DNA from 2 places in the Streptomyces lancefieldiae genome. Region 2 is predicted to be linked to the other one. Evidence: riboswitches for the same ligand, from Rfam matches in the RefSeq annotation. Region 2 holds a riboswitch; the other holds the start of a gene.
The links. Region 2 has a riboswitch for S-adenosylmethionine ahead of RM812_RS36300 (aminotransferase class V-fold PLP-dependent enzyme). Riboswitches for the same ligand answer to the same signal wherever they lie in the genome.

Region 1 (6,116 bases), on a different contig from region 2:
CGTTCCCCAACTCTACCGCGCTCAATCACATGGAATTGCCCTCTCCGCTTCTCTTACGGAGAGGGCAATGCGCGCCACGAGGCGTATCAGCCGCCGGCGACCGCCGGGATGATGGAGACGCCCGCGCCGTCCGGGGTCGCGGTCTGAAGGCCCTGCTCGAAGCGGACGTCGTCGTCGTTGACGTAGACGTTGACGAACCGGCGCAGCTTGCCCTGGTCGTCCAGGACGCGGGCGGCGATGCCGGTGTGGTTCTTCTCCAGGTCGGAGATGACCTCCCCGAGGGTCGCGCCCTCGGCGGCGACCTCGGCCCTGCCGCCGGTGTAGGTGCGCAGGATGGTCGGGATGCGGACGGTCACGCTCATGCGAGGCCAGCCTCTCGGAAGGAGTCCAGGTTCGGGCGGATGGTGGCGGTGAGGCCGGTGCCGGCCACCGCGTCGAGGGTCTTGAGGCCGTCCCCGGTGTTGAGGACGACCGTGGTGAGCGAGGGGTCCAGCACGCCGTTCTCGATCAGCTTCCTCGTGACGCCGACCGTCACCCCGCCCGCCGTCTCGGCGAAGATGCCCTCGGTGCGCGCGAGCAGCTTGATGGCGTCGACGACCTGCTCGTCCGTCACGTCCTCCACGGCACCGCCGGTGCGGCGCGCGATGTCGAGGACGTACGGGCCGTCGGCCGGGTTGCCGATCGCGAGGGACTTGGCGATGGTGTTCGGCTTCTGGGGGCGTACGACGTCGTGGCCCGCCTTGTAGGCGGTGGACACCGGCGAGCAGCCCTCGGCCTGGGCGCCGAAGATCTTGTACGGCTTGTCCTCGACCAGGCCCAGCCCGATCAGCTCCTGCAGCCCCTTGTCGATCTTCGTGAGCTGCGAGCCGGAGGCGATCGGGACGACGATCTGGTCGGGCAGCCGCCAGCCGAGCTGCTCGCAGATCTCGTACGCGAGGGTCTTTGAACCCTCCGCGTAGTACGGGCGCAGGTTGACGTTGACGAAGCCCCAGCCCTCGCCGGCCGGGTCGCCGATCAGCTCGGAGCAGAAGCGGTTCACGTCGTCGTAGTTGCCCTCGATGCCGACGAGCTCACCGCCGTAGACGGCGGCCATGACGACCTTGCCCTGCTCCAGGTCGTGCGGGATGAACACGCAGGAGCGGAAGCCGGCCCGGGCGGCGGCGGCGCCGACGGCACCGGCGAGGTTGCCGGTGGAGGAGCAGGAGAGGGTGGTGAAGCCGAAGGCGCGGGCGGCCTCGATGGCCTGGGCGACGACACGGTCCTTGAAGGAGTGCGTCGGGTTGCCGGAGTCGTCCTTGACGTACAGGCCGCCGGTGACGCCGAGCTCGCGGGCCAGGTTGTCGGCCTTGACCAGCTTGGTCCAGCCGGGGTTGATGTTCGGCTTGTCGGCGACGTCCGCGGGGACGGGCAGCAGCGGCGCGTAACGCCAGATGTTCGCGGGGCCCGCTTCGATGCGCTGCCGCAGTTCCTCGGTGTCGTAGGCCGAGAAGTCGTAGGCGATCTCCAGCGGGCCGAAACACTCCTCGCAGGCGAAGACCGGGCCGAGCGGTACGCGGTGACCGCATTCCCGGCAGGAGAGCGCCGTGGCGGGCCCCAGGTCGACAGGGGAGGCGGGGGAAGCGGTGGGGGTGGCGTCGTCGGTGTCGGTGGTGCTCTCGACGGTCTGCACAGCCATGTGAGGCGAGGCCCTTTCTCCTCATCTTCCTCACGACGCATCTCGCCGTGAGACGGATTTGGCACCTTCCCTAGTCGGGAGCCTCGCCACGTCCGTGTGACAAGAACCGACTGGAGGGTTGCCGGGGCTTCATCGGGCCGTATCCCTCTGCCCCTCTGGATGAGCGGTATGTGGTTGTTTTTCGGTTGTGCGCGCGGCGACCCCGGCATGCGGGGGTCCTCCGCGTTGTTCAAGACTGTAACCGAAGGCCAGGACACTTGAGATAGTCGTCCGTACCGCGAGATGGATCACAAAGGAGCCACCGACCGTGCTGGAAGAAGTCGAGCGCTGGCTGAACGCACGCTCCTGGTCCGCCGCGGACCGGCCGATCCAGCGGATCCTGAGTGCCAAGCACGCCACGGGACAGTCGGTCAGCGTGGTGCTCCCCGCCCTCGACGAGGAGGCGACGGTCGGCGACATCGTCACGGTGATCCGCCGGGACCTGATGGGCCGGATCCCGCTCGTCGACGAGATCGTGGTCGTGGACTCCGGGTCGACCGACCGCACGTCGGCGGTGGCCGCGGCGGCGGGCGCGCGCGTCGTGCACCGCGACGCGATCCTCCCGCGCATACCGGCCGTGCCCGGCAAGGGCGAGGTGCTGTGGCGCTCGCTGCTGGTCACCCGCGGCGACATCGTCTGCTTCGTCGACGCCGACCTGCGCGACTTCCGCGCCGACTTCGTCTCCGGGATCGTGGGCCCGCTGCTCACCGAGCCCGACGTGCAGCTGGTCAAGGCCATGTACGACCGCCCGCTCACGGTGTCCGACGGGCCGGCCCGCGGCACGGACGCGGCCGGGCAGGGCGGCCGGGTCACGGAACTGATGGCCCGCCCGCTGCTCAACATGCACTGGCCCCGGCTGGCCGGCTTCGTCCAGCCGCTCGGCGGCGAGTACGCGGCCCGCCGCTCCCTCCTCGAACAGCTCCCCTTCCCCGTCGGCTACGGCGTCGAGCTCGGCATGCTGGTCGACGCCCTGCACCTGGTGGGCCTGGACGCCCTCGCGCAGGTCGACGTCGGTGTGCGCCGGCACCGGCACCAGGACGGCCAGGCCCTGGGCCGCATGTCCGCCGCGATCTACCGCACCGCACAGCTCCGGCTGGCCCGCGGCCATCTGGTCCGGCCCTCCCTCACCCAGTTCGAACGGGGCGCCGACGGCTTCGAGCCGCGCACCTACTCCGTGGACACCGAGGAACGGCCGCCGATGGCGGAGATCGCGGAGTACGCGGCGCGCAGGGTGGCGTGACCGGATCTCCACCCGAGGTGCGCGCGGGAACGTTTGAGGTTTACGGGGCCGGGCTAGGTTGAGGCGTATGGCTTCAAGCTTCGGTGCTGCTCAGGTGCTGGTCGCCTCCAACCGGGGACCGGTCTCGTACGAGGTGCGTCAGGACGGTTCGCTGCACGCCAAACGGGGCGGTGGCGGGCTGGTCTCCGGACTGTCGGCCATCGGGCCGGACGCGGGCGCGCTGTGGGTGTGCTCCGCGCTGGGCGACGGCGACCGGGAGGCGGTGCGGCGCGGGGTCGGCGAGGACGGCGTACGGATGCTGGACGTGCCGGCCGACGTGCACGCGGACGCGTACAACGGGATCGCCAACTCGGTGCTGTGGTTCGTGCACCACATGCTGTACCAGACGCCCGTGGAGCCCGTCTTCGACGGGGAGTTCCGGCGGCAGTGGGCGTCCTACGAGGCGTACAACCGGGCCTTCGCCGAGGCGCTGGCCGAGGAGGCCGCCGAGGGGGCGGTCGCGATCGTGCAGGACTACCACCTCACGCTGGTGCCGGGGATGCTGCGGGAGCTGCGGCCCGACCTGCGGATCGGGCACTTCTCGCACACGCCGTGGGCGCCGGTCGACTACTTCCGGATGCTGCCGGACGACATCGCCGAGCAGGTGCTGCGCGGGATGCTCGGCGCCGACCGGCTCGGGTTCCTCACCCGGCGGTGGGCCGACGCGTTCACCGCCTGCTGCGAGGCGCTGGTGGGCGGCCTCGGCGGCACGGAGATCGGCGTGCACGGGCTCGGCGCGGACGCGGACTTCCTGCGGAAGCGGTCGCACGAGGCCGACGTGGACGAGCGGATGGCGGCGCTGCGGGCGGAGATCGGCGAGGGACGCCGGACGATCGTGCGGGTGGACCGGACCGAGCTGTCCAAGAACATCGTGCGGGGGCTGCTGGCGTACCGGGAGCTGCTGGCCGGGCGGCCCGAGTGGCGCGAACGGGTCGTGCACGTCGCGTTCGCCTACCCCTCGCGGCAGGACCTCGCCGTGTACCGGGACTACACCGCCGAGGTGCGGCGGGTGGCGCAGGAGATCAACGCGGAGTTCGGGACGGCGGGCTGGACGCCGGTCGTGCTGCACGTGAAGGACGACTTCGCGCGGTCGCTGGCGGCGTACCGGCTGGCCGACGTGGCGCTCGTCAATCCCATCCGGGACGGGATGAACCTGGTCGCCAAGGAGGTGCCGGTCGTCTCCGACGAGGGATGCGTGCTGGTGCTGTCGCGGGAGGCGGGGGCGTACGAGGAGCTGGGCGAGGACGCGGTGGTGGTGAATCCGTACGACGTGTCGGGGACGGCGGAGGCGTTGCACGAGGCGTTGTCGGTGGGGGCCGGGGAGCGGGCGGAGCGGTCGAAGCGGTTGGCCGCGGCGGGGACGGCGTTGCCTCCGGCGCGGTGGTTCCTGGAGCAGTTGGACGCGCTGAGGTCCTGATCTCCGGGTGACCGTCGGTGCCTCCCGGGCCGTTCAGGCACTGGGGGAGGCACGCGGGCCCGCGGGCCGGGTCAGGCGATGTGGGTCGTCAAGGCGCGCAGGAGGTTCACCACGCCCGGTGGGCCGTCGACGACCAGGTCGGCTCGTTCGCTGAGGTCCGTCACCTCGTCGCTGCCGCTGCAGACCAGGAGGCCGGGGGTGCCCTGCGCGCGGAGTTCGTCGACCGCCGCGTAGGCGGGGAGGTCGCCGAGGTCGTCGCCGGCGTAGAGGACGGATGCGGCGCCGGTGTCCCGGACGTACTCGCGCAGCGCGGCGCCCTTGTCCATGCCGGGTGGGCGCAGTTCCAGGACCATGCGGCCCGGTTCGACGATCAGGCCGTGGCGGGAGGCCAGGTCGGCGAGGGGGGCGCGCAGGGCCTCGAAGGCGGCCTGGGGGTCGGGGGCGCGGCGGGTGTGGACGGCGACCGCGTGGCCCTTCTCCTCGATCCACGTGCCCGTACCCGCCCCGGACCGCTCCAGCAGTCCCGGCAGCTCGGCGCGGACGGCGGCGACGCCGGGGTGCGGCTCGGGGGTGGTGAGGGCGCCGGTGGCGGCGTCCCAGCGCTCGGCGCCGTAGTGGCCGAGGACGACGAGGTGTTCCAGGCCGGGGGCGTCCGCGAAGCCCCCGTGGCGGACCGCGACCTCGGCCGGGCGGCCGGTGATCACGGCGACGGAGGCGACCTCGGGGGCGAGGGCCGCGAGGGCGGGCACCGCGTCCGGGTGGGCGCGGGCCTGGTCGGGGTCCGGCACGATCGGCGCGAGCGTGCCGTCGAAGTCGAGCGCGATCACCGCGCGGCCGGGGCGGGCGAGCAGGGCGTCGAGCCCTTCGCGTCCGGCCCGGGTCGCGGGCGTCGGCAGGCGGTCCGGCGAGTCGTCTCGGGTGGAGTCCTGGTGGCTGCCCATACCGCGAACCTATCCCGCCGGAGCGGAACGCAACCTCAGCGTTCCGCGCGGCGCGACTCCCGGACCCGGCGCAGCCGGTTGACCGTCACCGGGTCGGCGGCCAGGGCGCGGGGGTCGTCCAGAAGGGCGTTGAGGAGCTGGTAGTAGCGGACGGGGGCCAGGCCCAGCTCCTCGCGGATCGCGCGCTCCTTGGCGCCGGGGCCGGGAAAGCCACGGCGTTCCAGCGCGAGGATGTCGCGCTCCCTCTGTCCCAGGTCCATGTACGGCACCGTAACGCCGGGCACCGACACCCGGCCGCCGCCGCGTTCTACTCCGCGCTGCCCGCCCGCATCGCCGTCGCCTGGATCTGGCCGAGGACGGCGGAGGGGCTGGCGCCGGGGGCGACCGCCTGGCCGATGAGCTTCTTGACGTCCGCGCTGACCGAGGCCCAGGAGGTCTTGCCGACCGGGTAGAGCTCGGAGAGCAGCAGTTCGTCCAGGAACGGCTGGAGGTCCTTGTCCTCCGCCGCCCCGCTCATGACCTGGGACGCGGAGGTGGTCACCGGCAGCAGGTCGTACCGGCGGGAGAAGTCGAGGACGTTCTCGTCGCTGTAGACGAAGTCGAGGAAGTCGCCGATCTCGTCCTGGTGGCCGTTCTTCTTGAAGGCCGTCATCCAGTCGGTGACGCCGAGCGTGTTCTTGCTCTCGCCGTCGATGCCGGGGGTCGTCACCATGCCGTACTTCACGCCCTTGTCGGACGCCGCCTTCATCAGCGAGGGGTGCCCGT
Region 2 (6,116 bases):
GCGGCCACGGCCACCACTGACCCTCCAGCGTCGCCACACCACGGTCGAAGGGCCCCGTCCGGTCTGCGGACGGGGCCCTTCGCCGTGCCCGGGGCTGGATAGGGTGGGGGTGCATACCTTTCCGTGATTCACACTTTCAGGAGCGGCTCATGAGCGCTGTGACCCCCGCTGGAGGCGACACCGCGGCGGGCCGCTCCTGGCCCGCCCTGCTGAACGGACTGCTGGACGGCCGCGACCTGTCCGCGGACGACACCGCCTGGGCGCTGGACGTGATCATGCGCGGCGAGGCGACCGACGCGCAGATCGCCGGGTTCGCGGTGGCGCTGCGCTCCAAGGGGGAGACCGTCGAGGAGATCTCCGGTCTCGTCCGCACCATGTACGCCCACGCCAACGTGATCGAGGTGCCGGGCGAGACGGTCGACATCGTCGGCACCGGCGGCGACGGCGCCAAGACGGTCAACATCTCCACCATGTCGGCGATCGTCGTGGCCGGCACGGGCGCGAGGGTCGTCAAGCACGGCAACCGGGCCGCCTCCTCCGCGTCCGGTGCCTCCGACGTGCTGGAGAAGCTCGGGGTCAACCTGGAGCTGACGCCGAAGCGGGTGGCCCAGGTCGCTGAGGAGGCCGGCATCACCTTCTGCTTCGCCGTGAAGTTCCACCCGGCACTGCGGCACGTGGCGGCGGCACGCGGCCAGCTGGGCATCCGCACGGTGTTCAACTTCCTGGGTCCGCTGACCAACCCCGCCCGGGTGAAGGCCCAGGCGATCGGGGTCGCGCACGCCCGGATGGCGCCGATCATCGCCGGTGTCTTCGCCGAGCGCGGCCACTCGTCCCTGGTGTTCCGGGGCGACGACGGCCTCGACGAGCTGACCACGACGGCCACGTCCCGAGTCTGGGTCGTGCGGGACGGCAAGGTCACCGAGGAGGCCTTCGACCCGCGGGACGTCGGCCTCGAACTGGTGCCGGTCCAGGCGCTGCGCGGAGCCGACGCCTCCTACAACGCCGATGTCGCCCGCCGTCTGCTGGCCGGCGAGCGGGGCCCCGTACGGGACGCGGTGCTGCTGAACTCGGCGGCGGCCCTGGTGGCCCTGGAGCCCGGCGACGGGCCGCTGACCGAGCGGATCCGGGCCGGCATGGACCGGGCGGCCGAGGCCATCGACTCGGGCGCGGCCAGGCGGAGCCTGGAGCGCTGGATCGCGGCGAGCAACGCGTAACCGTCCGTCGGTGTGACGCCCGTCCCGCGATCCGGACTCGGGTTGCGGGACGACGATCACTTCACGTACGTTCCTTGGCAGGTCATGAGCGACAGTCATTCGGCCCCGGCCGACTGTCCGGCAACCCTCCGTCCGTGGCGGGGTGCCCCGGGTGAAGACCAGGCGGTGGACAGCAAGGTCCACGGCAAGCGCGGACCCCTCGCGAAACCAGGGGTCCTGGGTCGTTCGAGGGAGTCTCCCGTGAATCAGCGAATGCGATAGGGCCGCAGAGCCCCGCCTCCGCATCCCCCTTTCACCGTCTCCACCGCGTTCACCGCGTTCTTGACGTATCTCCCGGGCTGGAGCCGTCGCGGTTCGCGTGGTGACACCACCTGCCTTCACGGGAGTGCACCCATGTCCGTCTCCACCCTTGCCGTCGACCAGTCCGTTTGTGCCCCTCTGCCCGTTCTGGGCCGGGATGTCACCGTCCCGCTCGTCACCGGCGGGGAGGTCACCTACGCCGCGCTCGACTACGCCGCCAGCGCACCCGCGCTCCAGCGGGTCTGGGACGACGTGGCGGCCTATGCCCCGTACTACGGCAGCGTGCACCGTGGCGCCGGGTACCTGTCGCAGCTGTCGACCGACCTGTTCGAGAACGCGCGGAACACCGTCGCCGACTTCCTCGACTGCCGGGACGGGGACCAGGTGGTGTTCACCCGGTCCACCACCGACTCCCTGAACCTGCTCGCCGCCGCGCTGCCCGCCGACTGCCGGGTCTTCGTCTTCGAGACGGAGCACCACGCCTCGCTGCTGCCCTGGCGGGACGCGGACGTGACCTGCCTCGACGCCCCGCGCAGCCCCGCCGAGGCCGTCGAGACCCTGGAGCGCGCCCTCGCCGCCCGCGAGCCGTACGGGCCCGCCCTGGTGTGCGTCACCGGTGCCTCCAACGTCACCGGCGAGCTGTGGCCGGTGCGCGAACTGGCCGCCGCGGCGCACGCGCACGGCGCCCGGATCGTGCTGGACGCCGCCCAGCTCGCCCCGCACCACCCCGTTTCCGTGACCGGCCTGGACGTGGACTGGGTCGCCTTCTCCGGGCACAAGCTGTACGCCCCCTTCGGCTCCGGCGTGCTGGCCGGGCGTGCCGACTGGCTGCGCGAGGCGGAGCCGTACCTCGCGGGCGGCGGCGCCAGCCGCAGGGTCAGCCGGCGCACCGACGGGGGTGTGGACGTGGAGTGGCACGAGAGCGCCGCGCGGCACGAGGCCGGGTCGCCCAACGTCATCGGCGCCTACGCCATCGCCTCCGCCTGCAAGGCGCTCACCGAGGCCGGGTTCGACACGCTGGTCGCCCGCGAGGAGTACCTGGTCCGCAAGGTCCGGGAGGGGCTCGCCGAGGTGCCGGAGGTCCGGGTCCTGTCCCTCTTCGGCGACGACGCCCCCCGCGTCGGCGTGCTCTCCTTCGTCGTCGAGGGCTGGAACAGCTCCCACTTCGCCGCGGCGCTCTCCGCCGAGTACGGCATCGGCGTGCGCGACGGCCTGTTCTGCGCCCACCCGCTGGTGCGCACCCTGCTCGGCAGTGACCCGCAGGCGCAGGGCGAGTGCGGCGCCCCCGAGGCGGCGCCGGGCGAGAAGTCCCTCAACGCCATCCGCGTGAGCTTCGGCGCGGGCACCCCGGACGAGCACGTCGAGCGCTTCGTGACCGCGGTCAGGGAGCTGGTGAACGACGGCGCCCGGTGGAACTACCGCACCCAGGACGGCCGTTGCGTGCCCGACACCACCCCCGCCGACACCACCTCCGCCGACACCACCTCCGCCGACGACGCCTGAGCCGCCCGCGCCGCCCGGCCCGGCAGCCGCGACCCGAGCAGGATCATCCGCAGCGCCCGCTCCGTGGCGTCCGTGAGCAGCTCGGCGGCGCGCACCAGGGCGTCCGCCAGGGCCATCGGGGCCGGCATGATGCCGTGAAAGGCGTCCACCCCCGGCACCTGGTGCGCGCCCTCGCCGAGCGTGCCGGCCAGGGCGAGGACGGGACGCCCGGAGAGCTTGGCGCGGCGGGCCACCTCGGCCGGGACCTTGCCGCGCGGCGTCTGGTGGTCCAGGGCGCCCTCGGCGGTGATCACCAGGTCGGCACGGGCGAGCCGGGCGTCCAGGTCGAGATGGTCCAGCAGGACGTCGAAGCGGGGCAGCAGCCGGGCGCCGACGGCGGCCAGCCCCGCGCCCAGACCGCCCGAGGCACCGGTGCCGGGGCCGTGGCGCAGGTCGATGCCGGCGAGGGCCGCGCCGCGGGTGGGGGCCGTGCCGCGGCTGGGGCGCCCGGCGCCGGTGGGGTTCACGTCGCGGGTGAGGACGTCCGCCCAGTTCTCCAGCCCCGCGGACAACTCCTCGACCTGCGTGGGCGTCGCCCCCTTCTGCGGGCCGAACACCCGGGCCACGCCCCGCTCGCCGCACAGTACGTTGTACGGGTTGCACGCGACGAGCAGCTCCGTGTCCTTCAGCCGGGCATCCAGACCGGCCGGGTCGACGCGGGCCAGGCGGACCAGCTCCCGCCCGCCGTAAGGGAGTTCGAAGCCGTCGGCGTCCAGCAGCCGGGCCCCGAGCGCCTGGAGCGCGCCCGCGCCCCCGTCGGACGTGCCCGAGTCGCCGCAGCCGACCAGGATGCGCCGCACCCCGGTGTCGAGCGCGGCGCGGATCAGTTCGCCGACGCCGTACGTCGTCGTCGCACCGGGATCGCGCAGGGCGCGGGGGACCAGCGACAGTCCCGCCACGGCCGCCATCTCCACCACCGCCGTGTCCCCGGCGCCGAGCAGCGCGAAATGGGTGCCGACGGGTTCGCCGACCGGGCCGGTGGCGGCCAGTGCGACCAGCCGCCCCCCGGTCGCGGAGGCCAGCGCCACGGCCGTGCCCTCGCCGCCGTCCACCAGCGGGATCAGGTCGATCCCGGCGGCCGGCAGGACCCGGCGGACACCCGCCGCGATGGCGTCGGCGGCGGCCTGGGCGGACAGGGACTCCTTGAAGCCGCTGGGGGCTACGACAACACGGTTCAGCATGGAGGACTCCTTCAACGGGTCACGGGCACGCCGAGCAGCGGCCAGACGGCGGCGGCGAAGAACAGCACGAGCGCGGCGGTCAGCGGGGCCAGGACGGCGGACAGCCGCAGCAGGTCCCGCGGGGTGTAGGTGGGGACGTCGGGTATTTCCGCGAAGAGCGTGACCGGCTTGGCGGAGGCCGGGAGCGTGTGGCAGAAGCCGGCGGCGGCGGTGGACGCGAGCGCGGCGGTGACCGGATTGACCCCGGAGCCCACGGCCGCCGCGATCACCAGCGGGACCAGGACGGAGGAGCGTGCCGAGCGGGACTGGAGGACCAGGTGGGCCGCCGTGCTGACCGCGACCACGGCCCCGAGGAAGAGGGCCGGCGCGACGTGCGCGGGCAGCCCCGACACCAGCCACTTCGCCGCGCCGGAGTCGGCGAGCGCGACGCCCATCGCCATGGTCGCCGCCATGAACAGCAGCAGCGACCAGGGAACGGTCTTGAGCGCGTCCTTGAGTCGTACGGTGCCCAGAGCGGGGGAGGAGGCGACGACCGCGCCGATCAGCGCCACCACCGCGGGTGAGACGTGGTGCAGCGGTTCGCCGCACCACAGGGCCACCACCGTGGCCAGCAGCAGCGCGCAGCGCTTCTCCGCCTGCGTCCAGGGGCCGGTGACCGGGCTCTCGCTGTGCCGCTGTATCTCCGCGGCGGTGATGCGGACCGGGCCCTCGCGGTCCGCGCGCCGAGTGGTCGTCAGCAGCACGGCCTCGGCGGCCAGATGGGAGGAGGCCACTGCCAGCGGCAGTCCGAGCAGCAGCCACTGGGTGAAGCCGATCCGCTCCCCGGTCGCCTCCCACAGCACCGACACCGTGATCAGGTGCGCGCCCGCTCCGATCAGGGTCGCCACCGCCGACAGCAGGATCACGGTCGGGAACAGCAGCGCCAGCATCACGACCAGTCGCTTCCGGTCGGCGAGCGCCTTGGCGAGCGCCAGGAACACCGGCAGCGCGAGCGCCGCCCGGCCCGACGTGGCCGGCACCGCGAACGCGGTGACGACCAGCGCGGCCGTCGTCAGGTGGATCAACTGCCGTACCGTGTGCGCCCCGCCGACCAGGAAGGCCGCCGCCCGCCCGGCGAGCCCGGTCCGGGCCACCGCCGCCGCCAGCACGAAGGCGCAGATCAGCAGCCACACGGTGGCGTCCCCGAGGGTGCTGAAGAGGGTGTCGCTGCTGATGACACCGGTCACGGTCAACGCGAGACCGGCGCCCAGCGCGATGTACGTGTCGTCGATCGGCGTGCCGATCCAGGCACAGGTGGCCAGCGCGAACACGGCGAGGGTCAGGCGCGCGTCGCCGCCCAGGGCGGGGAAGCCGGCGGGGACCGCCAGCAGCGCGCACAGGGACAGCGCCACGCACAGGGCCGCCGCGAGGCGGAGGTTCAACGTCACGTCATCGAGGGTTCTCCCCGGCGGTGAGCCCTCAATGAGCGGCACATGAAGGAAACTTCACCAGGTCGGCAGCCGGTACCCCATCCCGCGCACGGTCTCGACCTGCTGCGCCCCGAGCTTCTTGCGCAGCGCCCGCACGTACACGTCCACGATGTTGGAACCGGGGTCGAAGTCGTAGCCCCACACATGGGACAGGATCTGCTCCCGGGACAGGACCTGCCCCGGATGCCGCAGGAACAGCTCCAGCAGCACGAACTCCCGGGCCGTCAGGTCGACGGTGCGCTCTCCCGAACGGGCCCGGCGGGTGCGCAGGTCCAGGCTGAGCGAACCCGACTTCAGCACGGTCACCTCCGGCGCCCGGGCCGCCGTACGCAGCCTGAGCCGCACCCGGGCGAGCAGTTCCTCGAAGCGGAACGGTTTGGTCATCCAGTCGTCGGCGCCGCCCTCCAGTC

Region 1: another riboswitch for S-adenosylmethionine. It lies ahead of thrC (threonine synthase); the one in region 2 lies ahead of RM812_RS36300 (aminotransferase class V-fold PLP-dependent enzyme).

What each region holds. Positions count from the first base shown of each region.
Region 1 is NZ_JAVRFH010000032.1:62,068-68,183, forward strand. Features, by position in the region: gene RM812_RS26875 (MoaD/ThiS family protein) at 87-362, opposite strand; gene thrC (threonine synthase) at 359-1,675, opposite strand; SAM riboswitch class I at 1,694-1,841, opposite strand; gene RM812_RS26885 (glucosyl-3-phosphoglycerate synthase) at 1,983-2,954, shown strand; gene RM812_RS26890 (alpha,alpha-trehalose-phosphate synthase (UDP-forming)) at 3,022-4,410, shown strand; gene otsB (trehalose-phosphatase) at 4,482-5,351, opposite strand; gene RM812_RS26900 (DUF3263 domain-containing protein) at 5,387-5,611, opposite strand; gene RM812_RS26905 (ABC transporter substrate-binding protein) at 5,659-6,116, opposite strand, start outside.
Region 2 is NZ_JAVRFH010000067.1:14,198-20,313, forward strand. Features, by position in the region: gene qcrB (cytochrome bc1 complex cytochrome b subunit) at 1-20, shown strand, start outside; gene trpD (anthranilate phosphoribosyltransferase) at 150-1,214, shown strand; SAM riboswitch class IV at 1,295-1,411, shown strand; gene RM812_RS36300 (aminotransferase class V-fold PLP-dependent enzyme) at 1,608-3,017, shown strand; gene RM812_RS36305 (glycerate kinase) at 2,930-4,237, opposite strand; gene RM812_RS36310 (SLC13 family permease) at 4,249-5,664, opposite strand; gene RM812_RS36315 (response regulator transcription factor) at 5,722-6,116, opposite strand, start outside.